One region of the Pseudomonas saponiphila genome, then DNA from elsewhere that is predicted to be linked to it. Evidence: predicted binding sites of a transcription regulator. Region 1 holds the regulator's gene; the other holds the start of a gene.

What was found. The regulator sigma-54, encoded in region 1, starts transcription at its own class of promoters, with help from an activator protein. The targets are predictions, from matches to a motif close to ANTGGCATNNANNTTGCTNT.
Region 2: the regulator sigma-54 is predicted to act here: its motif matches at 9,361-9,380, upstream of glnA (glutamate--ammonia ligase).

The regions. Positions count from the first base shown of each region.
Region 1 is NZ_FNTJ01000002.1:1,377,277-1,393,355, reverse strand. Features, by position in the region: gene mlaD (outer membrane lipid asymmetry maintenance protein MlaD) at 1-30, opposite strand, end outside; gene mlaE (lipid asymmetry maintenance ABC transporter permease subunit MlaE) at 30-827, opposite strand; gene BLV47_RS28170 (ATP-binding cassette domain-containing protein) at 827-1,636, opposite strand; gene BLV47_RS28165 (KpsF/GutQ family sugar-phosphate isomerase) at 1,901-2,875, shown strand; gene BLV47_RS28160 (KdsC family phosphatase) at 2,876-3,400, shown strand; gene lptC (LPS export ABC transporter periplasmic protein LptC) at 3,410-3,982, shown strand; gene lptA (lipopolysaccharide transport periplasmic protein LptA) at 3,969-4,514, shown strand; gene lptB (LPS export ABC transporter ATP-binding protein) at 4,514-5,239, shown strand; gene BLV47_RS28140 (RNA polymerase factor sigma-54) at 5,422-6,915, shown strand; gene hpf (ribosome hibernation-promoting factor, HPF/YfiA family) at 7,044-7,349, shown strand; gene ptsN (PTS IIA-like nitrogen regulatory protein PtsN) at 7,362-7,826, shown strand; gene rapZ (RNase adapter RapZ) at 7,829-8,686, shown strand; gene BLV47_RS28120 (HPr family phosphocarrier protein) at 8,703-8,975, shown strand; gene BLV47_RS28115 (ZIP family metal transporter) at 9,005-9,898, opposite strand; gene BLV47_RS28110 (superoxide dismutase) at 9,933-10,544, opposite strand; gene BLV47_RS28105 (hypothetical protein) at 10,546-10,995, opposite strand; partial or broken gene BLV47_RS28100 (class II fumarate hydratase) at 11,023-12,243, opposite strand; gene istB (IS21-like element IS1474 family helper ATPase IstB) at 12,334-13,083, opposite strand; gene istA (IS21 family transposase) at 12,971-14,656, opposite strand; partial or broken gene aspA (aspartate ammonia-lyase) at 14,882-15,046, opposite strand; gene BLV47_RS28080 (FagA protein) at 15,039-15,434, opposite strand; gene pmbA (metalloprotease PmbA) at 15,672-16,079, opposite strand, start outside.
Region 2 is NZ_FNTJ01000002.1:727,718-743,796, reverse strand. Features, by position in the region: gene BLV47_RS25325 (DUF2339 domain-containing protein) at 1-2,185, opposite strand, end outside; gene BLV47_RS25320 (glycogen/starch/alpha-glucan phosphorylase) at 2,382-4,832, opposite strand; gene BLV47_RS25315 (YkgJ family cysteine cluster protein) at 5,099-5,542, shown strand; gene typA (translational GTPase TypA) at 5,732-7,552, opposite strand; gene thiI (tRNA uracil 4-sulfurtransferase ThiI) at 7,692-9,146, opposite strand; gene glnA (glutamate--ammonia ligase) at 9,478-10,884, shown strand; gene BLV47_RS25290 (chorismate mutase) at 11,022-11,576, shown strand; gene BLV47_RS25285 (hypothetical protein) at 11,652-12,002, shown strand; gene BLV47_RS25280 (CaiB/BaiF CoA transferase family protein) at 12,012-13,199, opposite strand; gene BLV47_RS25275 (acyl-CoA dehydrogenase family protein) at 13,234-14,955, opposite strand; gene BLV47_RS25270 (LysR family transcriptional regulator) at 15,067-16,005, shown strand.

The DNA.
Region 1 (16,079 bases):
GACACCGATTTCCAGGGTGCGGTTTTGCATCAGAAATCTCCAAACATCAAGGCGGTCAGAATAAAGTCCAAGCCCAGTACGGCCAACGAGGCGTACACCACGGTCTTGGTAGTGGCACGGCTGATCCCCTCTGAAGTGGGCTCACAGTCGTAGCCTTGGAATACGGCGATCCAGGTCACTACAAACGCAAAGACGATACTTTTGATCACGCCATTGAGTACGTCACCGCTGAAGGTCACGCTGTTCTGCATGTTCGACCAGTAGGAACCTTCATAGACCCCCAGCCAGTCCACAGCAACCCAGGAACCGCCCCAGATCCCCACCACGCTGAAAATCATCGCCAGCAGCGGCAGGGAGATGAAGCCGGCCCACAGGCGTGGCGCGATGATGTACTTGAGCGGGTCGACCCCGATCATCTCCAGGCTGGAGAGCTGCTCGGTGGATTTCATGTTGCCGATCTCGGCAGTCAGCGCTGAACCTGCACGACCAGCGAACAACAGCGCGGTAACCACCGGCCCCAGCTCACGCAACAGGGTCAGGGCGACCATCTGCCCCACCGCCTGCTCCGAACCGTAGCTGGAGAGAATGTTGAAGCCCTGCAGCGCCAGCACCATGCCGATGAAGATTCCGGACACGACGATGATCACCAGGGACATCACGCCCACGGAGTGCAGTTGCTTGATCAGCAGGCCGAAACTGCCGCCGATGCCACCGCGGCCCAGCAGCGCGTGAAACAGGAACAGGGTGGAACGCCCCAGTACCGCCAGGACATCGATGCCTGAGCGACCGAAGAGGCGAACCCTCTCGATTAGCGATATTTTGCGCATCAGCGCTTCCCCAGAAGATCTGCGCGGTAATCCGTCGCTGGAAAGTGAAACGGCACCGGGCCGTCGGGATCACCCTTCATGAATTGACGGATACGCGGATTGTCGGAGTCCATCAGTTCGTCAGGAGTTCCCTGGCCCAACACCTGGCCATCACCGACTACATAGAGGTAATCGGCAATGCTCGCGGTTTCCGCAAGATCGTGGGACACCACGATGCTGGTAATGCCCAGGGCATCGTTGAGCAGACGGATCAGCCGCACCAGGACACCCATGGCAATCGGGTCCTGCCCCACGAAAGGTTCGTCGTACATGAGAATCTGCGGGTCCAGGGCGATGGCCCGGGCCAGGGCGACCCGGCGCTTCATGCCGCCGGACAGCTCATCGGGCATCAGGTCGACGGCACCCCGCAGGCCCACCGCCTGCAGCTTGAGCAGGACAATGTCGCGAATCATCTCGTCCGGCAGTTCGGTATGCACCCGCAGCGGAAAAGCCACGTTCTCGAACACATCCAGATCGGTGAACAGGGCGCCACTCTGAAACAGCACGCCCATCTGCTTGCGCGCATCGAACAGATCGCTGCGCGAGAGGCTCGGCAGATTCTGGCCGTTGACCCACACTTCGCCGCTGCTGGGCCGCAACTGCATGCCCATCAAGCGCAACAGGGTGGTTTTTCCGCAGCCGGAAGGCCCCATGATGCCGGTGACCTTGCCTCGCGGAATACGGATATCCACGTTATTGAAAATGCTGCGCGCACCGCGCTTGAAGGAAAGTCCCTTCAGCTCGACCGCGTAGGCGTTATCGGCACTCATCTAAACTCCTTGCGATGCAGCCTATCACTCGGACGCTTGGCTCCCTGCCGGGAGTACGTGCCCCTGGGCAGGCCGAACTGGCGGCGAACTATATCACTGCTGATACGACGCCCCCAAGGCCGAAGCCGTGAACGTTCAGGTCCAGGACAGGCAAAATCGGAGGATTCCTGATACCGGCCGGATAAAGGCTGACGAACTTGCGTGAGGGATTTGCTCATTACCGCTATAATCGCCGCCTTTTCATCGGGCTATACGATTTCAGACATGAGCCAATCCAGCGACCTGATTCAATCAGCACAACGCACCATCCGCCTCGAACTTCAGGCCGTAGAAGGCTTGCTGCCCCATATCGACGCAGATTTCGTACGCGCTTGCGAGATGATTCTGGCCAGCAAAGGCCGCGTGGTCGTGGTCGGCATGGGCAAATCCGGGCACATCGGCAACAAGATCGCCGCTACCCTGGCGAGCACCGGAACCACGGCTTTCTTTGTCCACCCAGCTGAAGCCAGCCATGGCGACATGGGCATGATCACTCGCGACGACGTTATCCTGGCCCTCTCCAACTCCGGCTCTACCAACGAAATCGTCACCCTGCTGCCGCTGATCAAGCGCCTGGGCATCCAGCTGATCAGCCTGACCGGCAACCCTGAGTCGCCACTGGCCAAGGCCGCCGACGTCAATCTCAACGTGCATGTCGAGCACGAGGCCTGCCCGCTGAACCTGGCTCCCACCTCCTCGACCACCGCGGCCCTGGTCATGGGCGATGCCCTGGCCGTGGCCCTGCTGGAAGCCCGCGGCTTCACCGCCGAAGACTTCGCGTTCTCCCATCCCGGTGGCGCCCTGGGCCGCCGCCTGCTGCTCAAGGTCGAGAACGTGATGCATGAAGGCAACGATCTGCCGCAGGTGCAACGGGGCACCCTGCTCAAGGATGCGCTCATGGAAATGACCCGCAAGGGCCTGGGCATGACCGTGATTCTGGAGGCCGACGGTCGCCTGGCCGGGATCTTCACCGACGGCGACCTGCGCCGCACCCTGGATCGCGCCATCGATATCCACCACGCCACCATCGATTCGGTCATGACCCCTCATGGCAAGACCGCCCGCGCCGATATGCTGGCCGCCGAAGCCCTGAAGATCATGGAAGACCATAAAATCAGCGCCCTGGTGGTGGTGGACAAGGAAGACCGGCCGATCGGCGCCTTGAACATGCACGACCTGCTGCGCGCGGGAGTGATGTAAATGAGTGCCGACCTGCTGCAACGCGGTAAACACATCAAGCTGGCGGTCTTCGACGTCGACGGCGTCCTGACCGACGGTCGCCTGTACTTCCTTGAAGACGGCAGCGAGTTCAAGACCTTCAATACCCTCGACGGCCAGGGCATCAAGATGCTCATGGCCGCCGGGGTGCAGACCGCGATCATCAGCGGGCGCAAGACCCCGGTGGTCGAACGCCGCGCCAAGAACCTGGGGATTCCCCACCTCTACCAGGGCCGCGAAGACAAACTGGTGGTACTGGACGAGCTTCTGGCCCAACTGGGCCTAAGCTATGAACAGGTCGCCTACCTGGGTGACGACCTGCCCGACCTGCCGGTGATCCGCCGTGTCGGCCTGGGCATGGCGGTGGCCAACGCCGCCGGCTTTGTCCGCGAACACGCCCACGGCATTACCGTTGCCCGCGGCGGCGAAGGTGCCGCACGGGAGTTCTGCGAGCTGATCCTGCGCGCCCAGGATCGTCTTGAAGCAGCCAATGCCGCTTATCTATAGAGCCCTCCCATGCTGAGTAAAAAGATTCGCACCATCCTGATCTTCGGGACCATCGCCCTGCTGTTCGCGGCGGTCGGTTACTGGAACATCAGCCCGGAACGCTTCCTCGACAAGCCTGTGGTGCAGGTCGACGAGAGCGCCATCGACTATTACGCGATCAACGCCCGCAGCGTGCAGTACCTGCCAGACGGCAAACTGCAGTACGAAATGACCTCGGACAAGGTCGAACACATCAAGGCCAGCGAAGTGACACTGCTGACCAAGCCCGACCTGCAGATGTACCGCGGCACCACTTATCCCTGGCATGTCCAGAGCGAGCGCGGCGAAGTCAATCCGGACGGCACCGAGGTCGAGCTGATCGATTCGGTTCGGGTTTCCCGCACCGACGAGCACAATCGCAACCTGCTGATCACCACCAGCCGCATGACAGTATTCCCGCAGAAGCAATATGCGCAGACCGAGCAAGCCGTTAGAATCGACGGCGCCGACGGCGTGACCACTGCCAAGGGAATGAAAGCGTATTTGAAAGACGGCAGGATGAACCTGCTATCGAACGTAAGAGGACAGTATGAGGCTCGTTAAAACCCTCCCTATTTTGCTCAGTCTGGGCGCAGCACTGGGAAGCGTGAGCGCCTGGGCTCTGCCGAACGATAGCCAACAGCCCATCCGCATTCAGGCCGACGACGCCCAGCTGGACGACAAGAACGGCGTGGCTACCTACAAGGGCGATGTGATCATCACCCAGGGCTCGATGAAGATCACCGGCAACACCGTGACCATCACCCGATCCAAGACTGGCGAAATCGATGTCGTGACGTCGGTGGGCAACCTGGCCTACTTCGAACAGCTGCAGAAGCAGACCGACCCGAAACCGGTCCAGGCCTACGCCGTGACCATCCAGTACCATGCCCAGCAGAACCGCATCGTGCTGATCGACAAGGCCAAGGTCATCAACGACGGCAATACCACCGAAGGCGAGAAAATCGTCTACGACACCGTCAAGCAAGTGGCTAACGCCGGTCGCGCCAACGGCAGCTCGGTCACCGCGCCACGTCCGCGGATCGACATGGTCATCCAGCCGAAAAAGAAAACCGACGAGCAAAAGGCCCAGTAATGGCAACTCTGAAAGCTCAGCACCTGGCCAAGAGCTACAAGAGCCGCCAGGTCGTGCGTGATGTCAGCCTGTCCATCGACAGCGGGCAGATCGTCGGCCTGCTCGGCCCCAACGGCGCCGGCAAGACCACCTGCTTCTACATGATCGTCGGCCTGGTCCAGGCCGATCAGGGGCGCGTCCTGATCGACGACCTGGATGTCAGCCACCAACCGATGCACGGTCGCGCCCGCGCCGGTATCGGCTATCTGCCCCAGGAAGCCTCGATCTTCCGCAAGCTGTCGGTCGCAGACAACATCATGGCCATCCTCGAGACCCGCAAGGAGCTCGACAAGGCCGGCCGCCGCCAGGAGCTGGAAAGCCTGCTGCAGGAATTCCACATCAACCACATCCGCGACAACCTCGGCATGAGCCTGTCCGGTGGCGAGCGCCGCCGCGTGGAAATCGCCCGGGCGCTGGCCACCGCCCCCAAGTTCATCCTGCTGGACGAACCCTTCGCCGGGGTCGACCCGATCTCGGTCGGCGATATCAAGCAGATCATCCATCACCTGAAGGCCAAAGGCATCGGTGTGCTGATCACTGACCACAACGTCCGGGAAACCCTGGACATCTGTGAAACCGCCTATATCGTCAACGACGGGCAACTGATCGCCGAGGGCGACTCCGAGACTATCCTGGCCAACGAACTGGTCAAGGAAGTCTATCTGGGCCATGAGTTCCGCCTGTAACGGCTGAGGTGTCGGGCCAGACGCCAGAGCGCCGCAAACGATAAATCCCCACAAACTTTATTGTTACAGCGCTCTAGGCAAACACTTCAGTTTCAGGCATATAATTTGCTTATGTTTGGCGCTTCGGCGCCCTGTAGTGGATGGCGCATGTGCGCCGGCAAATAAGGTGTTAAGCCCCTGCCATGAAACCATCGCTAGTCCTCAGAATGGGCCAGCAGCTGACGATGACACCGCAGCTGCAACAGGCCATCCGCCTGCTCCAATTGTCGACCCTGGACCTGCAACAGGAAATCCAGGAAGCCCTGGAGTCCAACCCGATGCTCGAGCGCCAGGAAGACGGCGACGACTTCGACAACAGCGACCCCCTGGCCGACAACACCGAGTCCAAACCCAATACCGAAATCCAGGAACCCTCCTACCAGGAAACCGCCCCCACGGTGGACAACCTCGAGGAAGGCGAATGGAACGAACGCATCCCCAACGAGTTGCCGGTGGATACCGCGTGGGAAGACGTCTACCAGACCAGCGCCAGCAGCCTGCCCAGCAGCGATGACGACGAGTGGGACTTCACCACCCGCACATCGGCCGGTGAAAGCCTGCAGAGCCACTTGCTCTGGCAACTGAACCTGGCCCCGATGTCGGACACCGATCGCCTGATCGCCGTGACCCTGATCGATTGCATCAACAATCAGGGCTACCTGGACGAAACCCTTGAGGAGATCCTTGAGGCCTTCGATCCGGAGCTGGACATCGAACTGGACGAGATCGAAGCCGTACTGCATCGCATCCAGCAATTCGAACCTGCCGGTATCGGCGCACGCAACCTGGGTGAATGCCTGCTCCTGCAATTGCGCCAGTTGCCGGCGAAAACTCCCTGGTTGAGCGAGGCCCAGCGCCTGGTCTGCGACTACATTGACCTCCTGGGCAGTCGCGACTACAGCCAGTTGATGCGTCGCATGAAGCTCAAGGAAGACGAACTGCGCCAGGTCATCGAACTGGTGCAGAGTCTCAACCCGCGTCCTGGCTCGCAGATCGAATCCAGCGAAGCCGAGTACGTGGTTCCAGACGTCATCGTGCGCAAGGACAACGAACGCTGGCTGGTGGAGCTGAACCAGGAATCCGTGCCACGCCTGCGGGTCAACGCCCAGTACGCCGGTTTTGTACGCCGCGCCGACACCAGCGCCGACAATACCTTCATGCGCAATCAGTTGCAGGAAGCCCGCTGGTTCATCAAGAGCCTGCAGAGCCGCAACGAAACCCTGATGAAAGTTGCCACTCAGATCGTCGAGCACCAACGGGGCTTCCTCGAATATGGCGACGAAGCCATGAAACCCCTGGTTCTGCATGACATTGCCGAAGCGGTAGGCATGCACGAATCAACGATTTCCCGGGTGACCACACAAAAATTCATGCATACCCCTCGGGGCATATATGAACTGAAATACTTTTTCTCCAGCCATGTCAGCACCTCGGAAGGCGGCGAATGCTCGTCCACGGCAATCCGCGCGATCATCAAAAAACTGGTGGCTGCGGAAAATCAGAAAAAGCCGTTGAGTGACAGCAAGATCGCTGGTTTACTGGAGGCACAAGGCATTCAGGTAGCCCGTCGGACCGTCGCCAAGTACCGCGAATCCCTTGGGATCGCGCCTTCCAGCGAACGCAAGCGGTTGATGTAACCGCCGGGCTGGCCACAGCGTTTCGGAGTGTGCCTGCAAGCTGGCTGAGCCAGCCGGTTGCAGGCATGGTCTAGGTGGCAGGCATCTCAGCCTGCCGCGTTATGCACTGGCAACGAAGGAGAAGCTGTATGCAAGTCAACATCAGTGGACACCAACTCGAAGTGACTGAACCTCTGCGCGCTTACATCGGCGAAAAACTCGACCGGCTGGAGCGGCATTTCGACAAGATTACCAATGTGCAGGTCACCATGGCTGTCGAGAAATTGAAGCAGAAAATCGAAGCCACCTTGCACATCCACGGTGGGGAGGTTGTCGCCAATGCAGAACATGACGATATGTATGCCGCAATCGACCTGCTCACGGACAAGCTTGACCGCCAACTGAAAAAGCATAAGGAAAAGCAACTCCACCTTCTCCAAGGCACGGGTCGCTAACACTCCCCTCCCATGATCCGACTTGAAAGCATCCTGACCCCCGGCCGTTCCCTGGTGAACGTGCCGGGCGGCAGTAAAAAACGCGCCCTCGAACAAATTGCCAACCTGATCAGCCGTGAAGTGCCTGATCTGGAGATGCAGGACGTCTTCGAGAGCCTGATCGCCCGTGAGAAACTCGGCTCCACCGGTTTTGGCAACGGCATCGCCATTCCTCACTGCCGCCTCAAAGGCTGCGAGTCGCCCATCAGTGCACTGATGCATCTGGACGCTCCCATCGATTTCGACGCCATCGACGGCGCCCCGGTCGACCTGCTGTTTGTCCTGCTGGTCCCGGAAGCCGCCACCGATGCTCATCTGGAACTGCTGCGGCAGATCGCCAGCATGCTCGATCGCAAGGAAGTCCGCGATCGCCTGCGCAGTGCCACCAGCAACGAAGCCTTGTATCAGGTTGTCCTGGACGAGCAAAACGGTCAGTAATCATGCGCTTGATCATCGTCAGCGGCCGATCCGGCTCAGGTAAAAGCACCGCCCTCGATGTTCTCGAGGATCACGGCTACTACTGCATCGACAACCTGCCCGCCGGCTTGCTGCCCGAGCTGGCCGAACGTGCATTGATTCACACTGAACTGGCGCAACCGCTGGTAGCGGTGTCCATCGATGCCCGCAACTTGCCCAGCCACCTTTCACGCTTCCCCGAACTGCTGGAAGAAGTGCGCAGCCGGCATATCCAGTGTGACGTTCTTTATCTGGATGCCGACGAGGAAACCCTGCTCAAGCGATTCTCGGAAACTCGTCGTCGTCACCCGCTGAGCAGCGCCAATCGCTCGCTGGCCGAAGCCATCCACGATGAAACCCAACTGCTGGGCCCGATCGTCGATCTGGCCGACCTCAAGGTCAACACCACCAACCTGAACCTCTACCAACTGCGAGACACCATCAAGCTGCGCCTGTTGAACCAGCCGGAACCGGGTACCGCGTTCCTGGTGGAGTCCTTTGGTTTCAAGCGCGGCATGCCGGTGGACGCCGACCTGGTGTTTGACGTTCGCTGCCTGCCCAACCCGTATTGGAAACCCGAACTGCGTGCCCAATCCGGACTGGACGCCCCGGTGGCGGAATACCTGGCTGCGCAACCCGATGTCGAAGAGATGTTCCAGGACATCGAAAGCTATCTGCTCAAGTGGCTGCCGCGCTTTGCCGCCAGCAACCGCGCCTACGTGACCATTGCCATTGGCTGCACCGGCGGGCACCACCGCTCCGTGTACCTGACCGAGCGCCTGGGCAAGGTGTTGCAAAAAACCCTGAAGAACGTCCAGGTTCGCCACCGCGACCTTAGCTGAAAGGATCTACCCCGCGATGCCAGCTCTGGAAATCGAGATCATCAACAAACTGGGCCTGCACGCTCGCGCCTCGGCCAAGTTCGTCGGCGTGGCCGGCCAGTTCCCCTGCCAGATCCGCGCCGGCAGAACCCCGGAATCCATGGTCGACGGCAAAAGCATCATGGCCATGATGATGCTCGCCGCCGGCAAGGGCACCAAGATCTACCTCAAGACCGAAGGCGAGCAGGAACAGGAAGCAATGGATGCGCTGGTTGCCCTGATCAACAACTACTTCGACGAAGGCGAGTAGACACGAGCGAGCCGCTCGCCACGCGGCATTCAGGCAAGCGCCGTGTCCATCACCATCATCAGGCAAAAACCGATACACAGGCCGAGACTGGCGAGCTTGTCATGGCCATTGCGCCGCGACTCCGGAATCACTTCATGAGTGACCACCAGCAGCATCGCCCCCGCTGCCAGGGCCAGCCCCAAGGGCAGCAGCACCTGCGCCAGGCTCACCAGCCAGGCACAGAGCAAGGCAAAGACCGGCTCCACCAGGCCTGAAGCGGCGCCGATCAGGAACGCCTTGACCCGCGACATCCCCGCCCCCGCCAACACCAGGGCAATCACCAGCCCTTCCGGCACATCCTGCAAGGCAATGCCCATGGCCAGACCGTCCGCATCGGGCATGCCGCCTCCGGCCGACACCCCCACCGCCATCCCTTCAGGAATGTTGTGGGCAATGATCGCGAAGACGAACAACCAGATACGCGGGGCAATCACCGGATGCTCCGACGTGCCCACCAGCAGCTCCGGACTGCCCCCGGAAATCTTGCGATCCACCAGGAACAGGACAAAGGCCCCCAGCATGATGCCGGCACAGATCAGGCCACTGGAGCCCCAGGCAGACAAGCCCAGATCCTGGGCTGCGGCAATGCCGGGGACAACCAGTGAAAACGCCGTCGCCGCCAGCATCACTCCGGCACCAAAACCCAACAGGGTGTCGCTCACCGCCACCGGCATCTGCCGGATCACCAGCACCGGAACCGCCCCCAATGCCGTGCCCAGGGCGCAAATGGAACCGCCCTGCAAGGCGCGCAGCAGGCGCGGCTCCAGGCTCAGCCAGCTCAGCCCTTGAGCCACCAGCAAAGCAGTACCCGCCAACAGCAACAGCGAACCGAAGGCATAACGAAACATTCGCCCGCTGCTGATCGCCAGTGTTTCAGTGCCCATAATCGGCCTTAGATCTTGTATTCAGGAGAAGGGATCAAACCATCGCGGCCCGGTAGCGCTGAGCCACTTCCGGCCAGTTGATCACGTTGTAGAACGCGTTGATGTACTCCGGCCGCCGGTTCTGATATCGCAAGTAATAGGCGTGCTCCCACACGTCCAGACCAAGAATGGGCGTATTGCCGTTCATCAGCGGGCTGTCCTGATTGCCGCTGCTTTCCACCACCAGCTTTTTCTCCGGAGTCACGCTGAGCCAGGCCCAGCCACTACCGAAACGGGTCAGCGCGGCCTTGGTGAAGGCCTCCTTGAAGCGTTCAAAACCGCCTAGTTGCTGCTCGATGGCGTGCCCCAAGGCACCTTCGGGCTTGCCACCGCCGGCCGGGGTCATGACCGCCCAGAACAGGGAATGGTTGGCATGACCACCACCTTGATTAATCACCGCGGCACGCAGTTGCTCGGGCAGTTGCTGGACGCTGGCCACCAGCTTCTCGATCTCCCAACCGGCCCACTCGGTGCCTTCCACTGCGGCATTCAGGTTGTTGATGTAGGTCTGGTGATGCTTGCTGTAGTGAATCTCCATGGTCTGCGCATCAATGTGCGGCTCCAGGGCGTCGTAGGCATAAGGCAGTGCAGGCAAGGTAAAGGACATATCAATGAACTCCGAAAATGGCGCCGCCGGCGCGCGGGCTGTCGGTCGACAGGCCCGCGGCGTTACCGCCCAGCAGACGATGGGTGCGGGGGTATTCACCGTGCTCGCCGATGAAATTCAGCAGCTCGACGTAGGTCTTGCTGCTCTGGCGCCAGGCGGCTTCGCGCAAGGCCGGGGTCAGGCGACTGTCCTGCATGGTCTGCAGCAGGCGCTGATGGATGGCGCAGAGGTATTGCGCGCTCTCCTCCGGCTGGTTCAGGCGTAGATGCAGGTCCGCCAGGTTGTGATGGGAAATCACGCAGGCCGCCACCGCTTCGTCGGCATCCGCCCAGCGCTCGAACAACACCTGGGCCAGCGCCAGCGCCTGCAGGTAGAACTCGCGAGCATCCACCAGTTCACCCCGCATAAAGAGACGATTTGCCCTTTCGATCGTGCGTTTCCAGTGCTCCATGGTGCGCCTCCAAAACGGTGTCGAGGGTTACAGGCCGCCTGCGGTGAGTTTTTCCGGATCCAGCAGAGTTTCGAGCTGGCTACGCGGCAGATCGGTGAGCTCCAACGCCACATCGATCACCGGCCGTCCCTGCTTGTAGGCGGTCTTGGCAATTTCCGCGGCCTTCTGGTAACCGATGATCGGGTTCAGGGCGGTGACCAGGATCGGATTGCGCGACAGCGCCTCCTTGAGCTTGGGCTCATTGACCTTGAAGCTGGCAATGGCCTTGTCCGCCAGCAGCCGGCTGGAACTGGCCAGCAGCTCGATACTGCCCAGCAGGTTCTGGGCAATGATCGGCAGCATCACGTTGAGCTCGAAGTTGCCCGACTGGCCAGCCACGGTGATGGTGCTGTCGTTGCCAATGACTTGGGCGGCAACCATCGCCACCGCCTCCGGAATCACCGGATTGACCTTGCCCGGCATGATCGACGAACCCGGCTGCAACCCTTGCAGCTCAATCTCGCCCAACCCCGCCAGCGGGCCGGAGTTCATCCAGCGCAGGTCGTTGGCGATCTTCATCAACGACACCGCGGTGGTCTTGAGTTGGCCGGATACCGACACCGCGGTGTCCTGGGAACCGATCAGGGCGAACAGGTTCTTGCCCGGGGTGAACTGCACCTGGGTCAGGTGGCTCAACTGCTGGCAGAAGCGCGCGGCGAACTCGGGGTGGGCGTTGATCCCTGTGCCCACAGCAGTGCCGCCCTGGGCCAGGGCCTGCAGGCTCGGCAACAGATCCTGCAAGTGAGCGATGTTGGCCTTGAGCTGTTGCGCCCAGCCGTCCAGCACCTGGCTCATGCGTACCGGCATGGCGTCCATCAGGTGAGTACGTCCGGTCTTGATGAAGGGATGCACCTGCACCGCCTTGCGTTCGATGACCTCCACCAGATGCACCAGTGCCGGCAACAAGCGCTCGTGCAGGGTCAGGGCGGCGCTGACGTGAATGGTGGTGGGAATGATGTCGTTGCTGCTCTGACCACAGTTGACGTGGTCGTTGGGATTGACCGGCTCGCCCAACAGGCGGCCGGCCAGGGTCGCCAGCACTTCGTTGGCGTTCATGTTGGAACTGGTGCCTGAACCGGTCTGGAAGACATCCACCGGGAAGTGCTGCATGAAGTCGCCTTCCAGGAGGCCCTGAGCGGCATCGACAATGGCCTTGCCCTGGGATTGGCTGAGTTGACCCAGTTCGACGTTGGCCCGGGCCGCAGCTGCGGATTTCGGTGAACGTGACCGAGCGTTTCGCTAATACGTGACCGGTGCTTCCACCCCGGTTGCGCGGGTTCTGGATTGTAATCGCATCGGTCACGATGCGGCTTGTTCCTCGGCTTTTTTTCGGCGCAGCGACTCGCCTTTCATCGTCAGTCGGTAGGCGTTGTGCACCAGGCGGTCGAGGATGGCATCGGCCAGGGTCGGGTCGTTGATCCAGCCGTGCCAGTGCTCGATGGGCAGTTGGCTCGTCAGGATGGTGGAGCGGCTGCCAGCGCGGTCGTCGATCACCTCCAGCAGGTCATGCCGGGCTCCTTCCTCCAGCGGGGCTAGCGCCCAGTCGTCCAGCACCAGGACGTCGACCTTTGCCAGCTGTTGCAGGGTACGGCCGAAGCTGCCGTCGCCATGAGCGATGCGCAGTTGTTCCAGCAGGCGCGGGGTGCGCAGGTACAGGGTGCTATAGCCCTGGCGGCAGGCCTGGTTGCCCAGGGCGCAGGCCAGCCAGGTTTTGCCGGCACCGGTCGGGCCGGTCAGCAGCAGGTTGTGCTGCTGGCGGATCCAGTCGCCACTGGCCAGGGTGGCGATCAGACGCTCGTCCAGGGCGCGTCCGGTGCGGCGGTCGAGATCTTCCAGGCAGGCGTTGGCGTACTTGAGCTTGGCCTTCTTGCGCAGCCGTACCAGGCGCTGGTTGTCACGCCAGGCCAGTTCGCGGTCGAGCAGTAGGCCGAGGCGTTCATCGAAGCTCAGGCTGTGGCTGGCCGGCAGCGTCCATTGCTCTTCCAGGGCGCGGGCCATGCCGTCCAGGCGTAGCTGGTGCAGTTGATTCAGGGTGTGTTGCGGCATCATCGAACAGCTCCTGTTGCGGGGGTTGGTAGTAGTCGGCGCCACGGACGTTCTCGTGGTCGCCGGGTAAGGTCGTTTCGGCGGCACGCTGGGGCAGCGGCTGTTGATCCAGGCCTTGCTGGAGCAGGTTGCGCACGCTGCGCCCGGTGAAGGCGCGCAGGTGTACGGCACGTTCGGCAGCGGCTTCCAGGCGTGCATTGCCATAGCGCCGGGCCAGCGAGAGCAGGCCGAGGCAGGCGCGGTAGCCCATCTCCGGGTGCGGCTTGTGGGTCAGTTGGTGATCGATCAGTTGGCGCGTGTAGGGGCCGATCCGCGCGCCCCAGTCGAGCAGGCGTTGTGGCGTCCATTCGCGATGCGCCTGGTGCGCCGCGGGCATGTGCTCGCGCTGGGTACTGTAAGCGCCGCGTCGCCCCAGCAGCAGGTGGCTGGCCACCCGCCGGTTGCCATGCAGCACTTCCAGGGTGTGTGCCGTCAGTCGCACGTCCACGTTCTGCCGGGCCAGGGCGGAGGGCACGCTGTAGAAGCTGCCATTGACCTCGATGTGGTAGTCGATGCTGACCTTGCAGCGCTTGAAGGTGGCGACCTCGTAGGGATGCACCGGCAGCGCTCGCAAGGCCGGGCGATCCAGGCGCTCGAACCAGTCGCGCCGGCAGCCATCGAGCCGCTTGAACGGGCGCCGATTCAGATCCTCCAGCAGCTCGGCGATGGCCTGGTTAAGCGCATGCAGGCTGAAGAACTGCCGATGGCGCAGCCGCGCCATGATCCAGCGCTCGACCACCTGCACCGCCACCTCGGCCTTGGCCTTGTCCTGAGGCTTGCGTGGCCGTGCCGGCAGGATCACCGTCTGGTAATGACGCGCGCACTCCAGCGTGGCCCGGTTCAGGCCCGGCTCGTAGCGATCCGGCTGGGCGACCAGGGCGCGCGGATTGTCCGGCACAACCATTTCCGGCACGCCGCCAAAGTAGGTCAGAGCCTGGCCCAGCGAGGTCAGCCAGTCCACCTGGGTTTCGCCTGGCGTCGCGCAGGCATAGGTGTAATTCGAGGCGCCCAGGGCGGCGACGAAGATGTGCGCCCGGCGCACTTCGCCGGTGGCCGGGTCGACCACCGGCAGCGTCGGCCCGGCATAGTCGATGAATAGCTTCTCGCCCGCACGGTGCAGCTGACGCATCGAACGTTTGAGCGTCTGGGCGTAGCGCCGGTAGTGCTCGACGAACTGGGTGTAGCGGTAGGTCGGCTGGCCCGCATGCGCGGCGAGATATTCCTCCCACAGCAGCTGCAAGGTCACGCCCTTGCGTCGCAACTCGCGGTGGATGCTCAGCACATCGGGCAGCACTCGCTCACCGCGCGGCTTGTTCGTCGACGTCGGTGCAAACAAGGCGGCCGCCAGCGCGGCCTCGTCCATGGCCACCAGCGCCGGCCAGTCCAGCCCGGCCACCCGCGCCGCCGCGATGTACTTGCTAACCACGCCCTTGGACAGCTGCAAGGCACGGGCAATCTTCTCGTGGGACAAGCCGGCCTCAAACTTGAGGCGCAGACATTCTTTGATGTTTCGCATGGCTACTCGCGGCGCCGCCATCTTCCTCTCCCGAAATCGGTCGAGGATGGCGGCGCATCAGGTCATGCGCAACGAAGGGGAAGGCTTTCGCTAAGTCGTGACCGGCGATTTCGGTAAGCCGTGACCACCTGTTTCGGAACAGGCGGAAAATCGGTCACGTTGCTACCGAAATGAGCGGTCACGCGTTAGCGAAATGACCGGTCACGATCAACCGAAACGGCCGGTCACGGTGCTCCGAAATCCGCACGCAGCGGCCTTGGCCAGGATCAGAGCACGGATGAAGGCTGCCGGCATGCGCTGGCCACTGATGGGAAAGTTATCCACCGCCCGCTGGGTCTGCGCGCCGTACAGCGCCTGCTCCGGGACCTGCAGTTCGCCCATGCTGTCACGTTCGATACGAAAGTTACTCATCGGGAAATCCTTGCATCAGTTCAATCAGGGGAATGGAAGGCAGCAGCGACACCGTCGCCAACTGCCAGGCATGGCTTTGCCAGCGCTTGAGCCGGCACTTGCACAACGACAACCGCTCCAGATCGCGCAATGGGCGCCAGGCCTGGTCCAGGCACAGGCTGCGCCAGTGCCAGGGCAAGGCGGTATCGGTGGCGGTATCGATCAATAAACGGAAGGAAGTTTCAGCGACGGTCCACGCCGACATGGAGGTGCAGCACGCCAGATATCGCCCTTCGGCCAGGTAGTGCTCAATCAGACGCGGCTCATCCGGCTCCAGCGCGCAACGGATCTGGCGACTCATCCAGCGCCAGCTTTCGAGGTAGGGCTGCTCGTGCAAGGCAGAACTCATGACCTGGGCTCATTGAATAATGATTTTCATTATTAAATGATATTGAGAATCAAATCAATCTGACTTGTACGATTTTTGCCCAGCTCTCGTAGGAGCCGGCTTGCCGGCGAATGAGCCCTTGAGCCTGGTATCGAGCGTCAGGACGCCTTCGCTGGCAAGCCAGCTCCTACGAGAATTGCGCGCATAAAAAAACGCGCCACCCGGGGAAGGTGGCGCGTTTGGCTGGCACAGAACCGGTCAGCTGCCGGCGACGGTCATGCGTTCGATCAGCACCGAGCCGGTGCGGATGTTGCTGCGCAGTTCCAGGTCGCTGCCCACGGCCACGATCTGCTTGAACATGTCGCGCAAATTCCCGGCAATGGTCACTTCCTGCACCGCGAACTGGATCTCGCCGTTCTCGACCCAGAAGCCCGCCGCGCCACGGGAGTAGTCGCCAGTGACCATGTTCAGGCCATGGCCCATCAGCTCGGTTACCAGCAGGCCGCGTCCCATGCGCCGCAACAGCGCAGCCTGATCTTCATCGCCATGGGTGACGAACAGGTTGTGCACGCCGCCGGCATTGGCGGTGCTGGGCATGCCCAGTTTGCGCCCGGAATAAGTGCCGAGCACATAAGACACCAACTCGCCGTCCTTGACGAAGGGCTT
Region 2 (16,079 bases), 650 kb from region 1:
CGCTGGCGGTACGCCAGGGCAACACGAACAGCACCGCCAGGTTGATCATCATCAGCCCGGCCAGCAGCACCACCGACAAGCCCCGCAGCAGGCGCGGGTCATGGCGCACCATGTCGTTGCGGGCGGCCAGAAGCATGCCACCGATCAGGGTCAGGCCAATCAGCGAGGCACTCATCAGGCCGCTCCAGCCGGCGCTCAATACCGCGCCGGCTTCGCCGTCCGCGCCTTGCAGGCGCATCAGGAACAGCCCACCGCCCAACAGCTGCACGGCAAAGGCCGTGAACAGGAAGGTCCGCGATTGCAGGCGCAGACCGACGAACAGCGTCGCCAGCCCGGCCAGTGCCCAACTGATGGCCGTGCCCTGAGTGAAGAAGAACAGCGGTGCCAGCAGATACAGAAAACCCAGTCCGGCGACTGCCAGGATCGGCGCAGTGCCCTGCTCCCAACTGGCGACCCGAGCCTGCTCTGCCCGTCGCAACTGGTCGAAGCTGAACAGCAAGGCGCCTCCCAGCAGCAATGCCCCCAAAGGCGCGCCGGCCAGCAAGCTGCTGTCGCCAGGCTGCAGCTCACTGAGGAAGGCCAGGGCCGAACCCACTTGCAGCAACAGGGCAAAAGCCCGGGCCAGAGGCCGTTGCTGACGCAGGCCGAGCCAGAAGACTCCCGCGCCCTCCACGGCCCAGGCCGCGGACGTCCAACGCGCATCCAGGCCCAAAGGAATGGCCAGGGTGGCGAAAATCACCCCCAGGGCCAGGCAGGTTTCACCGAGCAACAGCGCGCGACCGCCCATCAGCAGCCGCGCCAGGACCATGTAGATCAGACCCAGGGCCAGGGCACTAAAGGAGGCGGCGAACTCCAGGTGCTGGACCAACGCCAGTTGCAGGCCAAAGCCCACCAGCGGCGGGCCGAACAGCAGGCTGCCATCGACGTAGTCGCCCTTGCGCGCGGACCAGTGCAGCAGCGCCTGGCGGCTGTCGTCCGTCGGCGCATCGCGCATATCCAGCAGCTTGCGCCGGGTGAACAGCAGGCCGATGGCCAGGTACATGACAAAGAACAGGATCAGGAAGGGTTCGGTGCTCCACAGCAGCTCTGGCGTATAGGAGCGCAGGCCCCAGGCAAAGCCGATGCCGAAGGTGCCGACAAAGCCGATCAGGTTGAGCAGGCGCCAGGCCTTGAACCAGGCAATGCCCAGAATGCCGGCATTGAGCAGCGCGAAGTAGCTGAACAGCGCCACATGGCTGCCGGCACCGGTGGAGGTCAGGATCGGCGCGGCGAAACCGCCAAGGGCCGCAGCGGCCGCCAGCCCCAGGGCATCCTGGGTGATGGCCAGAATCGCCGAAAACACCGTGACCGCCACCAGCAGGCCCAGGGCCGCGGAAGGGTCGAGCAACGGGTGCAAGCGCATGGCGGCGAACACCGTCAGGTAGAGCACGGCGATGCCGGTGCCCTGCAGCATCAGGGCGTAATTGCTGTTGCGCCGCCGCAACCACCAGCCCAACCCCAGCAGGCCCAGGGAGCTGGCCGCGACACCGGCGTAGCGCAGCTCGATGGGCACCACCATGCCTTCGGTGGCGTAGCGCAGCAGGAAGGCCAGGCCGAGGAACAACAGCACCACGCCGACCCGCAGCACGGTGTTGCCGCCGAACAGCCAGTTGCGCGCCCCGCTGATGGCGCGCTCGATCAGGTTCGGCTCCCGCGGCTGCGCCACGGCAGGCTCACGGGCCGCTGCCTGGGGCTGCCAGACCGACTCCGGCAGCGGCGGGCTGGCTTCGATTGCCGCACCGGGCGGCGCCGCGGCAGGCAACTCCCAGACCAGCTCGGCAGCCGCCGGTGCCGGTTCCACGGGCCGGACTTCGTCAAGAATGAATTCGGGCAGGTCCTGCAGCTCCGGCGCGGCGCTCAAGCCGCTGCTTGCCTCGGCAGGCGGGGTGCTGACCTGGGTTTCGGCAAACGCCTGGGCAGCGCCACCGGGGGTTTCCAGCAGGGCCAGGCGCTGGCCCAGGGTGGCCAGGGTGTTTTTCGCCTGCTCCAGCTCACGGTGCTGGTCGAGCACCTGTCGCTGCAGGGCACCGAAACGAATGGCCAGGCCAAGCACCAGACCCAGTAACGCGCCAATCAGGGCATCGCTGATGGACTGGTCGACGATCCAGCCCAGCACGGCACCCAGCAGCATGAACATCCATTGCATGTGTCGATATCCCTAAGCGGTCCACTGACGGACGGGTACGGCGGTGTTGAGGCTTGCCGGCGAAGATTTCTCCCCGATTGGAAGCCGAACGCGACCCAAAAGACACCATCCGGGAGATAAAAACGCCGCTCAGTATATCGACCCGGCCCAACAAACGTTGGGCCTTGTGCACAGTTCGCGGATTTTCCCGGGCCTCTCAGTCCAGGGCCTTCCAGATCTGCGTGGCGTATTCGCGGATGGTCCGGTCCGAAGAAAACCAGCCCATGCGCGCGGTATTGAGCACCGCCGAGCGCCACCATTCGGCGGAATCGTGCCAGCGCGCTTCGACCCGGGCCTGGGCGTCCCAGTAGGCGTCGAAATCGGCGCAGACCAGGAACCGGTCATAGTCGATCAGCGAATCGATCAGCCCGCTGTAGCGCGACGGATCGTCCGGAGAGAACACCCCGCCGCGAATCGCCTGCAGCACATCGTTGAGCCGGTGCGAGGCGGCGATGTCCGGCACCGCGCTGAATTCGCCATTGCGCTTGCGCGCCTCCACCTGCTGGGCGCTGAGGCCGAAGATGAACATGTGTTCGGCACCGACCTGCTCGCACATCTCGACGTTGGCGCCGTCCAGGGTGCCGATGGTCAGGGCACCGTTGAGGCCGAACTTCATGTTGCTGGTGCCCGAAGCCTCGAAGCCGGCAGTGGAAATCTGCTCCGACAGGTCGGCGGCGGGAATGATGCTTTCCGCCAGGCTGACGTTGTAGTTGGGCAGGAACACCACCTTGAGCAGACCGCGCACGGTCGGATCGCTGTTCACCGTGCGGGCGATGTCGTTGGTCAGCTTGATGATCAGTTTGGCCTGGTGATAGCTGGCCGCCGCCTTGCCGGCGAAGATCTTCACCCGCGGCACCCAGTCGGTTTCCGGCTCGGCGCGGATCGCCTGATACAGCGCCACGGTGTGCAGCAGGTTGAGCAACTGGCGCTTGTACTCGTGGATGCGCTTGACCTGCACATCGAACAGCGCCGCCGGGTTGATCGCGATCCCCAGGCGCTCATGGATGAGCGCGGCCAGGGCGCGCTTGCTGTGCAGGCGCTGCTCGGCGAACTGCTTGCGAAAGGCCGGCTTCTCGGCAAAGGGCTCCAGCCCGAGCAGCAACTGCTCGGGGTTGTCCAGCAACTCGGGGCCCAGGGCGTCCACCAGCATTTCGGTAAGGGGCGGGTTGGCCTGGTACAGCCAGCGGCGAAAGGTGATGCCGTTGGTCTTGTTGTTGATCCGCTCGGGGTACAGCTTGTGCAACTCGGAGAACACCGTGCTGCGCATCAATTGGGTATGCAGGCCGGACACGCCGTTGACGCTGTGGGAGCCGAGGAACGCCAGGTTGCCCATGCGCACCCGGCGGCCGTTGTCCTCCTCGATCAGCGACACCGCCCGCAGGACGTCGAAATCGTGCAGGCCCTTGGCCCGCAAGGCATCGATGTGCTGGGCGTTGATCAGGTAGATGATCTGCATGTGCCGCGGCAGCATGCGCTCCATCAGCCCCACCGGCCAGGTTTCCAGGGCCTCGGGCAGCAGGGTGTGGTTGGTGTAGGCCAGGGTGTCCACGGTGATCTGCCACGCCGCGTCCCAGGCGATGCCGTGCAGGTCGACCAATTGGCGCATCAGTTCGGCCACGGCGATCGACGGATGGGTGTCATTGAGCTGGATCGCCGCGTGCTCGCCAAGGCTGAGCACCGAATCGTGCATGTTCTTGTGGCGCCGCAGCAGGTCCTGCAGCGACGCCGAGACGAAGAAGTATTCCTGGCGCAGGCGCAATTCCTGGCCAGCCTCGGTGCTGTCGGCCGGGTACAGCACCCGGGAGATGCTCTCGGCGCGAGCCACTTCCGCCACCGCCCCCAAGTGATCGCCGGCGTTGAAGCGCTCCAGATGCAGGTCTTCCATGGCCCGGGCCCGCCACAGGCGCAGGGTATTGACGCTGGCTCCGCGCCAGCCCACCACCGGGGTGTCATAGGCCACCGCGCGCACCGTCTCCGCCGGCCACCAGACCTGGCGCGTGTTGCCCGCCGCGTCGGTCACACTGTCGACGCTGCCGCCAAAGCCGATGGAATAGATCACCTCGGGGCGCTCGAACTCCCAGGGGTTGCCAAAATCCAGCCAGTGTTCGGTCTGCTCCTGCTGCCAGCCGTCGACAATGGCCTGGCGAAACAGGCCGTGCTCGTAACGAATGCCATAGCCGTGACCGGCTATACCCAGGGTCGACATGCTTTCCATGAAGCACGCCGCCAGGCGCCCCAGGCCGCCGTTGCCCAGGGCTGCATCGGGCTCCAGCAGGCGGATCCGCTCCAGGTCCACGCCAAGGTCGGTGAGGGCTTCGCGGGCCACGTCCAGCAGGCCGAGATTGCTCAGGCTGTCGAACAAGAGCCGGCCGATGAGGAACTCCAGGGACAGGTAGTACACCCGCTTCTGGCCCTTGCGATAGATCTGTCGCGTGTGATCCATCCAGTGGTCGACCATGTGGTCCCGCGCAGCCAGGGCAATGGCCTCGAACCAGTCGTGGTCGAAGGCGTGGTCCGGATCTTTGCCGACCGCGTAGGTGAGTTTGGTCAAGACGGCTTCGCGAAAAGCCGCCACCTCAGCGTCACGAGCTAGGGGTTCCTGAGTCATCGATACGACCTCTGACGAGATACACAGTGAGCATGGAATGGTCTGAGCCTAGTCGGTCTGACACGAGGCAAAGGCTCCGGTTCGGCGCTGCTGCAAATGGCTCGGCTCAAGGGGGGAGTCTTCGGCGCCTGCAGGAAAAAAGATGCAGATGCCGTGCCGCCAGGTATAAATCCGACGACCATTAAGAAAAATCCGACCCAAAGTCGTTCAAAAATCCACCAGTCCCGGTATGATCGCGCGCCCTGGAACATGCCGGAACCACCACCTTGATGAAGTCCAACCTGATCGCCGCCGCGGAAATCGATCGTCTCGATACCTGGGCCAAATACTCCGCGCCCATGTGCGGCTCCTGCATGTCCAGCTGCTGCACCCTGCCGGTGGAAGTGAAGATCAAGGACCTGATCCGCATCGGCATCGTCGATGAATTCGAGCGCGGTGAGCCGGCGAAGAACATCGCCAAGCGCCTGCAGAAAGAAGGCATCGTCGAGCGCTACAACCAGAAGTCGGAAATCTTCACGTTGCAGCGCATGAGCAACAACGACTGCCTGTATCTGGATCGTAAAAGCCGCCTGTGCACCATTTATGACAAGCGTCCGGACACCTGCCGCAACCATCCGAAGATCGGCCCGCGTCCGGGCTACTGCGCCTACAAGCCCAAGCCCCTGGAGCGCCCGACCAACACCAGCAGTCGGACCCTGGAACGCTTCTAAGCCCTGCGACAGCGGCGCTGCGATCGGCTGCCAGCAGCCAGGACAGCGCCTGGATTGACGAGCACCACGCTATCGGTCGCAGCCTTGCGGACACGGCAGCGGCAATCCAGACACAGGGTTTCTTGAGGCGAAAAAAAACGCCCCCGGTCGCAAGACCGGGGGCGTTTTCATTCAGCCGGAACTAAAGACTCAGTTCTTGGCTTTCTTGGCCGCGCGGGTACGCTCGCCTTCGTCCAGGATCTTCTTGCGCAGACGGATGGACTTAGGAGTCACTTCGCACAATTCATCGTCCTGGATGAATTCCAGAGCCTGTTCCAGGGTGAAGCGAACAGGTGGAACCAGGGCGATGGTTTCGTCTTTGCCCGAAGCACGCATGTTGTCGAGCTTCTTGCCTTTGGTTGGGTTCACACCCAGGTCGTTGTCACGGCTGTTCAGACCAACGATCTGACCGTTGTAGATCTCCTGGCCGTGCTCGACGAACAGCTTGCCGCGCGCCTGCAGGGTTTCCAGGGAGTAGGTCAGGGCCTTGCCGGTTTCTACCGATACCAGTACGCCGTTCTGACGACCGGACATGTGGCCGGACTTCATCGGAGCGTAACGGTCGAAGATCGAGGTCAGGATGCCTGCACCGTTGGTCAGGGTCAGGAACTGGTTACGGAAACCGATCAGACCACGGGCTGGAATGTTGTATTCCAGGCGTACACGGCCCTTGCCATCAGGAACCATGTTGCTCAGGTCGCCCTTACGCAGGCCCATTTCTTCCATGACCTTGCCCTGGGATTCTTCAGGGATGTCGATGGTGACGTTTTCGAACGGTTCCTGCTTCACGCCATCCACTTCACGGATGATCACTTCAGGACGGCCAACGCCCATCTCGAAGCCTTCGCGACGCATGGTTTCGATCAGTACCGACAGGTGCAGCTCACCACGGCCGGATACCTTGAACTTGTCGGCCGAGTCGCCTTCTTCAACGCGCAGGGCAACGTTGTACAGCAGCTCCTTGTCCAGACGCTCCTTGATGTTACGGCTGGTCACGAACTTGCCTTCCTTACCGCAGAATGGCGAGTCGTTGACCTGGAAGGTCATGGAAACGGTCGGCTCGTCGACGGTCAGCGGCTTCATCGCTTCAACAGCGGTCGGGTCGCACAGGGTGTCGGAGATGAACAGCTCGTCGAAACCGCTGATGCAGACGATGTCGCCGGCGGCAGCTTCTTCAACGTCCACGCGGTGCAGGCCGTGGTGACCCATCAGCTTGAGGATACGACCGTTGCGGCGCTTGCCGTCGACGTCGATGGCCACTACCGGGGTGTTCGGCTTGACGCGACCACGGGCGATACGGCCAACGCCGATCACACCCAGGAAGCTGTTGTAGTCCAGAGCGGAGATCTGCATCTGGAACGGACCGTCACGGTCAACGGCTGGCGCGGGTACGTTGTCGACGATCGACTGGTACAGCGGGGTCATGTCTTCGGCCATGTCGGTGTGGTCCAGACCGGCGATGCCGTTCAGGGCCGAGGCGTAGACGACTTTGAAGTCCAGCTGTTCTTCGGTGGCACCCAGGTTGTCGAACAGGTCGAAGATCTGGTCCAGAACCCAGTCAGGACGCGCGCCCGGACGGTCGACCTTGTTGATCACCACGATTGGACGCAGGCCGGCTTCGAAAGCCTTCTTGGTCACGAAACGGGTTTGCGGCATAGGGCCGTCTTGGGCGTCGACCAGCAGCAGCACGGAGTCGACCATGGACATGACGCGCTCAACTTCGCCGCCGAAGTCGGCGTGGCCCGGGGTGTCCACGATGTTGATGTGGTAGCCGTTCCAGTTGATGGCGGTGTTTTTCGCCAGAATGGTAATGCCGCGTTCTTTTTCCTGGTCGTTGGAGTCCATCACGCGCTCGTCGTTGAGCTCGTTGCGCTCCAGGGTGCCGGATTGACGCAGGAGTTTGTCTACCAGGGTGGTCTTACCATGGTCAACGTGGGCAATGATGGCGATGTTGCGTAGATTTTCGATCACTTGTGTATCTCGATCAGAGGATTCGGTGTGCTGACAAATGCTGGCAGCGATTAACAATAGAGTCAGGCCTGGCCGTTACAGCTGGACGGCGGCGTCGGGGGGCCGGTGACGCAAGCCACAGGCGAACATCCCCGGGCACTTAGCTCGGTCTATAAACGCGCACATTGGCATGTCCCTCACTGAGCAGATGGTGAGCATGCAGGCGACTCATGACGCCTTTGTCGCAATACAGCAGGTACTGGCGCGTAGGGTCCAGTTCCTTGAAGCGGGCATTCAATGCATAGAACGGCAGCGCTTGTACTTCGATGCCAGGGAGCTCCAGCGGGTCGTCTTCCTGGGCATCCGGGTGACGGATGTCGATGACGATCTGACCGGCCAGCGCCTCGCTGACTTCTTCAATCTGCAAATCCTGGCCCAACTCGTCGATCACCCGATCGATCGGCACCAGTTTGGCCCGCTCGATCGCACGCTCGAGCACCGCCATATCGAATTCTTTCTCTTCATGCTCGACGCGATGGCGCTTGGCATGGGTCTTGGGGTTCACCGAGATGACCCCGCAGTACTCCGGCATGTGCTTGGCGAAGTCGGCGGTGCCGATCTCTTCGGCCAGGTCGATGATGTCCTGCTTGTGGCTGGCGATCAGCGGACGCAGCACCAGCTTCTCGGTCACGCAGTCGATCACCGACAGGTTCGGCAGGGTCTGGCTGGACACCTGGGAAATCGCCTCGCCGGTCACCAGTGCATCGATGTGCAGGCGGTCGGCGATGCTCGAGGCGGCACGCAACATCATACGCTTCAAAATGACGCCCATATGACTGTTGTCGACTTTGCCGAGAATTTCCCCGAGCACTTCCTCGAACGGCACGCTGACGAACAGCACGCGCTGGGAGCTGCCGTACTTCTTCCATATATAGTGCGCGACTTCCATCACGCCCAATTCGTGGGCACGCCCGCCCAGGTTGAAGAAGCAGAAATGCCCCATCAAGCCGCGGCGCATGATCTGGTAGGCCGCCACCGTGGAATCGAAACCGCCGGACATCAGCACCAGGGTCTGTTCCAGGGCGCCCAGCGGGTAGCCGCCGATGCCGTTGTGCTGGCTGTGGATCACGAACAACCGTTGGTCGCGAATTTCCATCCGCACTTCAATTTCCGGCTCTTTCAGGGAAATTCCGGCGGCGCCGCACTGCCGACGCAGCTGGCTGCCGACGTACTTTTCCACGTCCATGGAGCTGAATTCATGCTTGCCGGCACGCTTGCAGCGCACGGAGAAAATCTTCCCGGGCAAGGCCTCGCCGAAGTGCTGCTTGCACTTGGCGACCATGTCGTCGAAGTCGCCCAGCGGGTATTCGTCGACCTGCAGGAAGTGCGCGATACCGGGCATGCAGCAGAGGCGCTCGGTCAACTCCTTCAGGGCCTTGGGCTCGCTGAGGGTGGTTTCCAGCTCAAGGTTGTCCCACACACCATTGACCACCACCGCCGGATCCAGATCGCGGAGCACGGCACGGATGTTCTTGGCCAGCTGACGGATGAAACGCATCCGTACCGGGCGGCTCTTGATGGTGATTTCCGGGAAAACTTTAACGATTAGTTTCATGAAAACTGTGCGCGCTGGGCCAGCCGAAAAAGGGGGGCGCGGATTATAGCGGAAATTGCTCAAGGTTTAACCAATTAATGTGCAGAAGGTTTTCGGCGCACCAAAACAGGTCATTTATCAAGTAAGGCGCTACATTGCAGTGCGCCACACGCCGAGATTTAGCCAAATCCGCCGCACAAAGCCTGATTTTGGGGCAGAAAACCCATCGCAGGGCACTGGCATGCAATTTGCTCCCTTGTGAGGCAGGTTGCCATGGCAGAGTATTCGCGCCGGCATCACCCACATTCTAAGGGCACTCCAACACCAAGCCCGAAGCCACCCGGAGGACACTATGTCGAAGTCGGTTCAACTCATCAAAGATCATGACGTCAAATGGATTGATCTGCGCTTCACTGACACCAAGGGCACTCAACATCACGTGACCATGCCGGCCCGTGATGCGCTGGATGAAGACTTCTTCGAATCCGGCAAGATGTTCGACGGTTCCTCCATCGCTGGCTGGAAAGGCATCGAAGCCTCCGACATGATCCTGATGCCGGACGACGAAACCGCCGTGCTGGATCCGTTCACCGAAGAGCCGACCCTGATCCTGGTGTGCGACATCATCGAACCTTCGAGCATGCAAGGTTACGATCGCGACCCACGTGCCATCGCCAAGCGCGCTGAAGAGCACCTGAAGGCCACCGGTATCGGCGACACCGTATTCGCCGGTCCAGAGCCTGAGTTCTTCATCTTCGACCAGGTGAAATTCAAGTCCGACATCTCCGGCTCGATGTTCAAGATCTACTCCGAGCAAGGTTCGTGGATGTCCGACCAGGACATCGAAGGCGGCAACAAGGGCCACCGTCCAGGCGTCAAGGGCGGCTACTTCCCGGTTCCACCGTTCGACCACGACCACGAAATCCGTACCTCCATGTGCAACGCACTGGAAGAAATGGGCCTGACCGTTGAAGTTCACCACCACGAAGTGGCGACTGCCGGCCAGAACGAAATCGGCGTCAAGTTCAACACCCTGGTGAAGAAGGCCGACGAAACCCAAACCCTGAAATACGTGGTGCACAACGTGGCCGACGCCTACGGTCGTACCGCCACCTTCATGCCCAAGCCACTGTACGGCGACAACGGTTCGGGCATGCACGTCCACATGTCGATCTGGAAAGACGGCAAGAACACCTTCGCAGGCGAAGGCTATGCCGGCCTGTCCGATACCGCCCTGTACTTCATCGGCGGCATCATCAAGCACGGTAAGGCCCTGAACGGCTTCACCAACCCGGCCACCAACTCCTACAAGCGTCTGGTTCCAGGCTTCGAAGCTCCGGTGATGCTGGCCTACTCGGCGCGCAACCGTTCCGCTTCGATCCGCATTCCTTACGTGTCGAGCCCTAAAGCCCGCCGTATCGAAGCGCGTTTCCCGGACCCGGCTGCCAACCCGTACCTGGCCTTCGCCGCCCTGCTGATGGCCGGCCTGGACGGTATCCAGAACAAGATCCACCCTGGCGACGCTGCTGACAAAAACCTGTATGACCTGCCGCCTGAAGAGGCCAAAGAGATCCCACAGGTTTGCGGCAGCCTGAAGGAAGCCCTGGAAGAGCTGGACAAAGGTCGTGCGTTCCTGACCAAAGGCGGCGTTTTCAGCGACGACTTCATCGACGCCTACATCGCCCTGAAAAGCGAAGAAGAGATCAAGGTCCGTACCTTCGTGCACCCACTGGAGTACGAGCTGTACTACAGCTGCTGATCCGCTAGCGTCGGCGCAAGCCGCGTGAACAAGAGGCCTCCTTCGGGAGGCCTTTTTTATGCCCGCGCCTTTACCCCGTCCGAGTTAGTTGCGTGCATCATGGGCGCCGTCTTTCCCCTCGACAGCCGAGCCCGCCCATGACTTCGCGCCTCACTCTGTGCTTCGCCCTGACTTGCAGCCTGTTCACCGGCGCAGCCTGCGCCAACGATGCCCCGCCCACCCTTGCCCCTCTGCTGCAAAGCATCAGCGAGCGCCTGACGATTGCCGATCAGGTGGCCCTGAGCAAATGGGACAGCCACAAGGCCGTGGAAGACCGCCCTCGGGAACAGCAGGTGATTGCCGGTGCCACGGCCCAGGCCGCCACCTATCACCTGAGTGAAGAAACGGTCGGGCAATTCTTCGCCGCCCAGATTGAGGCCAACAAACTGCTGCAGTACGCCAGGCTGTCCAGCTGGCACCTGCAAGGCCAGGCACCGGACACCCCGCGCCAGGATCTGGCCGGACAGATCCGCCCACGACTCGATCAGTTACAAAAGCGCCTGCTGCAACAACTGGCCGACTTCGCCCCGTACCAGACCGACCCGCAATGCCCGCAATGGCTGGCCCGGGCCAATCAGGCCGCCAGCAACGAGCCGTTGCGGCAGCTGGCGATGGTCCGCGCCACCGCCGAGTTATGTGTGTTCAAAGGTTAACCACGCCCGCGCCATGCCCGGTCGCGCCCTATGCTGGAGCCTTTCAACCGCAGCCCTTCAACGAGCGGACTCAGCATGATGCGCATTGCTGCCTTTTGCCTGCTGTGGATAACAGCCCTGCCCGCCTGCGCAGAGCCTTATGCGCAATTGCAGGTGCTCGGCGTGCCCGAGCACGGCGCGCTGCGGGCCAACAACGGCAGCTTCAATGTACGGGTGCTATTGGCCCCGGCCCTGCAACCCCAGCATCGTCTGCGCCTGCTGCTGGACGATCAGGCCTATGGCGCCACCAGCCGGGGCCACGAGCTGGCGCTGGTGAACATCGACCGTGGCCAACATCGCCTGGCGGTGCAGATCCTTGAGGGCACGCGGGTGCTGCAACAGAGCCCGAGCATCACCTTCACCCTGCTGCGCGCCCACCGTCGCTGATCAGGGGCCTCAGCCGCGCACCACGCCACTGGCCAGCAGTTTGGCAATCGTCGGCTCATCCAGCCCCAATCCCTGCAGCACCGCGCGAGTGTCCTGGCCCAACCTGGGTGGCGCAGTGCGATAACTGGCCGGCGTTCGCGAGAGCTTCACCGGTGAACCTATGCCGCGGTAATCATCGAGTTCCACCAGCAGGCCGCGATGTCGGGTATGAGGATGAGCCACCACCTGATCCACCGTGGCGATCGAACCGCAGGGCACGCCCAGATCGATCAGCCGTGGCGCCAGCGAGGCGCCGTCGTGTGCCGCCAGGTAATGTTCCAGCCGCTGCTTCAAGGCCTCGCGATTAACCGAACGCTGGCCGTTGTTGGCAAACCGCGGGTCTTGCAGCAACTCGTCGGCCCCCAGCTCCTGGCACAGCCTGGCGAACTGCCGATCATTGCCCACCGCGAGGAAGATCGGTTCGCCGGCAGTGCGATAGCTGTCGTAGGGGGCGATGTTGGGGTGGGCATTGCCCGTGCGCTTCGGGGTCTTGCCAGAGGCGAAGTAGTTCGGCAGGTGGGGGTGCAGCAAGGACACGCCGCAGTCATACAAGCAGATGTCCAGGGACTGCCCGAGGCCGCTGCGCTGGCGCTCGTTGAGGGCCAGGAGAATCCCCGCCAGGGCATTCAGCCCGGTGACCATATCGACGATCGGCAGGCCGATGCGCAGCGGCCCGCCCTCACCTTCGCCGTTGACACTCATCAAGCCGGCCATGGCCTGAATCACCGCGTCGTAACCGGGCAGGCCACCCAACGGGCCATCGGCGCCAAAACCGGAAATCCCGCAGTGGATCAACCCCGGAAACCGCTGGCTCAGCACCTCCTCGTAACCTATGCCCCACCGCTGCAGGGTGCCCGGCTTGAAGTTCTCGATCAGCACGTCGGCGCCTTCGAGCAACTGCATCAGCAGTTCCAGGCCCTCGGGGCGCGACAGGTCGACCGCAATCCCCTGCTTGTTGCGGTTGATACCGCGAAAGTACGAGGCGTCGTCACCTTCGAACGGCGGCCCCCAGCCACGGGTTTCGTCGCCGCTCAACGGCTCCAGCTTGATCACCTCGGCGCCATGATCGGCCAGGGCCTGGGAACAGTAAGGACCACCCAGCACACGGCTGAGATCGATGATTTTCAGACCCGACAGGGCCCCTTGGGCGTGCTTCATGTGGGTACTCCGGAAAGTGGCAGTGGGCGACCCTTCAGGCCGGTAGCAGTTGCATCGCCTCGGCTTGCGACAGCGGGCTTTCATTGGCCAGCCGCGCCAGCAGTTGAGCATCGATGGCCGGCTCCAGGCTCAAGGGGTCCCGCGGCAGCACCTTGTGCGTCAACACCAGATGGGCCAGGGCCAGGCGTCGAAAATCTCCGGCCTGGCGCGCCGCTTCCCAGGCCATGAAGATCGCGCTGGTCAGGTGATAGAGGACGCTGCCGGCCTGCCGCACCTGCTCATCCAGGCGCTGCAGCGCCACCCTGTGGAAACAGGTGACCGCACGCCGCAGGGCCGAGTCGAACAGCTGGCGGCTGGCTGGCGGCAGGTCGGCTTCGGCCAGCAGTCCGGCCAGGTAGCCCTGTAGCGGCTCCAGCGCCTGCTCGCGGGTCACCGCCCGGGCGATGTCCAGGGCAACGATGTTGCTGGTGCCTTCCCAGATCGATCCCAGGTGGGCATCACGCACCAGCCGGGCATCGCTCCATTCCTCGATGTACCCAACCCCGCCCCGCACCTCCATGGCATCGCCGGTCACCCGCCGGGCATCACGGCAGGCACGGAACTTGATCAGCGGCGTGAGAATCCGCACGCACTGGCGCGCCGTCTCGTCGCCGCCATCGGCCCGGGGCAGCAAGGTGGCGATCTGCATGAACATCGAGCGCGCCTGCTCGGTGGGCAGCATCATCTTCAGCAACTGGCGCTGCATCAGCGGCATGTCGATCAGATGCTTGCCGAAGGCCCGACGCTGGCGGGCGATGTACAACGCCTCACTCAGGGCCCGGCGCATCAGCCCCGCTGCACGCACGCCATTGGACAGGCGCGACATGTTGATCATGTCGGCCATCTGTTGAAAGCCGCGGCCGACGTCACCGATCAGGTAGGCCGTGGCACCTTCCAGGGTGATCTCGCCGCTGGCCATGGAGCGGCTGCCGAGCTTGTCCTTCAAGCGCTGGATTCGATAGGCGTTGCGCGAACCATCGGGCAGCACCTTCGGCAGCAGGAACAGGGTCACCCCGGCCATGCCCGAGGGCGCATGGTCCGGCCGCGCCAGGACCATGGCCAGGTCGGCATCCGGGTTGGAGCAGAACCATTTTTCGCCATACAACCGCCATTGACCGTCTTCCAGCCGGGCACGGGTTTCGGTGCGCGAGACATCGGAACCGGCGGCCTGCTCGGTCATGAACATCGCCCCCTGGAATAGCTCGTCGAAATCCTGGGACTGCAACTGCGGCAGGTAGCGCTGCACCAGCTCGGGGGCACCAAACTTGCGCAGGGTGCGGGCCAGGGAGTCGGTCATGCTCACCGGGCAGCACAGGCCGAACTCGGCCTGGACGAACAGGTAGGTCAGGGCGTACTTGACCAGCGGCAGCGGGCCGTCAGGGCGGTGGCTCATCGAGGCCAGGCCCAGCTCGGCGTAGGCCACCCGTTCCAGTGCGACATAGTCCGGGTGCTTGGCAATGCTTTGCAGGTTCTCGCCACGGCGGGTGCGGGGCTGCAACACCGGCGGGTGCTTGTCGGCGCTCAAGGCCAGCACGTCCAGCTCGCCACCGGCCCGGGCGCCCAGCTGCTGCAGGGTCGGCAGCCATTGCTGATAGACCGCTGGCGGCAGATACACCTGAAGCAACGCGGCCAGGCCGGCGTCGCAGGCAAACAGGTTGATGCCACGGCTGTCGGGAATGTTCAGGCGGTCTTCGAGGGGGCAAGGCTTGGCGGTCATGGCGCGTCTCCTGGTTTTTGTAGGCCGAGACTAGAGTCGCCATCGATAAGTATCTAATACAAAATCCATCAACTACGATAATAAAACCATATCGAAGAAGGCGAAATCATCGTGGACCTCAAACAGCTGCGCTACTTCGTCGCCGTGGCCGAGGAGCTGCATTTCGGGCGTGCCGCGGAGCGCCTGTGCATTTCACAGCCGGCGCTGAGTTTCGACATCAAGAAGCTGGAGGGGCAACTGGACATCCAGTTGCTCAACCGCAACAACAAGTCCGTGAGCCTGACCAATGCCGGCCAGGTGCTGCTGGGCGAAGCGCGCTACCTGCTGCTGCGGGCCGACCAGGCGCGGCGCCTGACCCAGCGCTCGGCGGAAGGCTTCAGCGGACGCCTGAGCGTGGGCTTCGTCAACTCGATCCTGCACCGCGGCCTGCCCCAGGCGGTCAAGGCCTTCGAGCGCGATCACCCGGACACCGAGATCGTGCTGATGGAAATGAACAGCGCCAGTCAGGCCCAGGCCCTGCAGCGCGGACAGATCGACATCGGCTTCGTTCACGGTGGCACCTTCGCCGCCGGCATCCGCAGCGCGACACTGCTGGCCGAACCCTTCCTTTGCTGCCTGCCGCAGAACCACCCCCTGGCCGGGCAGACGCGGGTCGACCTCAAGCAACTGGCCAATGATGATTTCATCCTGTTTCCACGGGAGGCATCGCCCCACTACCACGACCTGATCATCGCCCGCTGCGTGGCCGCCGGGTTCAGCCCGCGGATCCGCCACGAAACAAGGCTCTGGCAAACCGTGGTGACGATGGTGGCCCATGAGATGGGCGTGGCGCTGGTGCCCCAGACCCTGGCCCTGCTCGGCCAACCGGGGGTGAGTTACTGCGAGATTGAAGGTCGGGGAGCGCCTTCGGAGATCCTGGCCATCCATCTGGCGGACCAACCCTCGGCTGCCGCAGACAGTTTCCTGGCCCTGTTCAGATCCTTGCTGCAAGCCGCTGGCACGGGCTCCTGGGCAGGCCCCGGCGATACGAAATCACGTATCAAACCATAAGATTTAATCATTATATTTTTCGATTCCTGCCTGTATAGGCTCCCAGCGGTCGGGCCTTGCATGACGCCCACGCG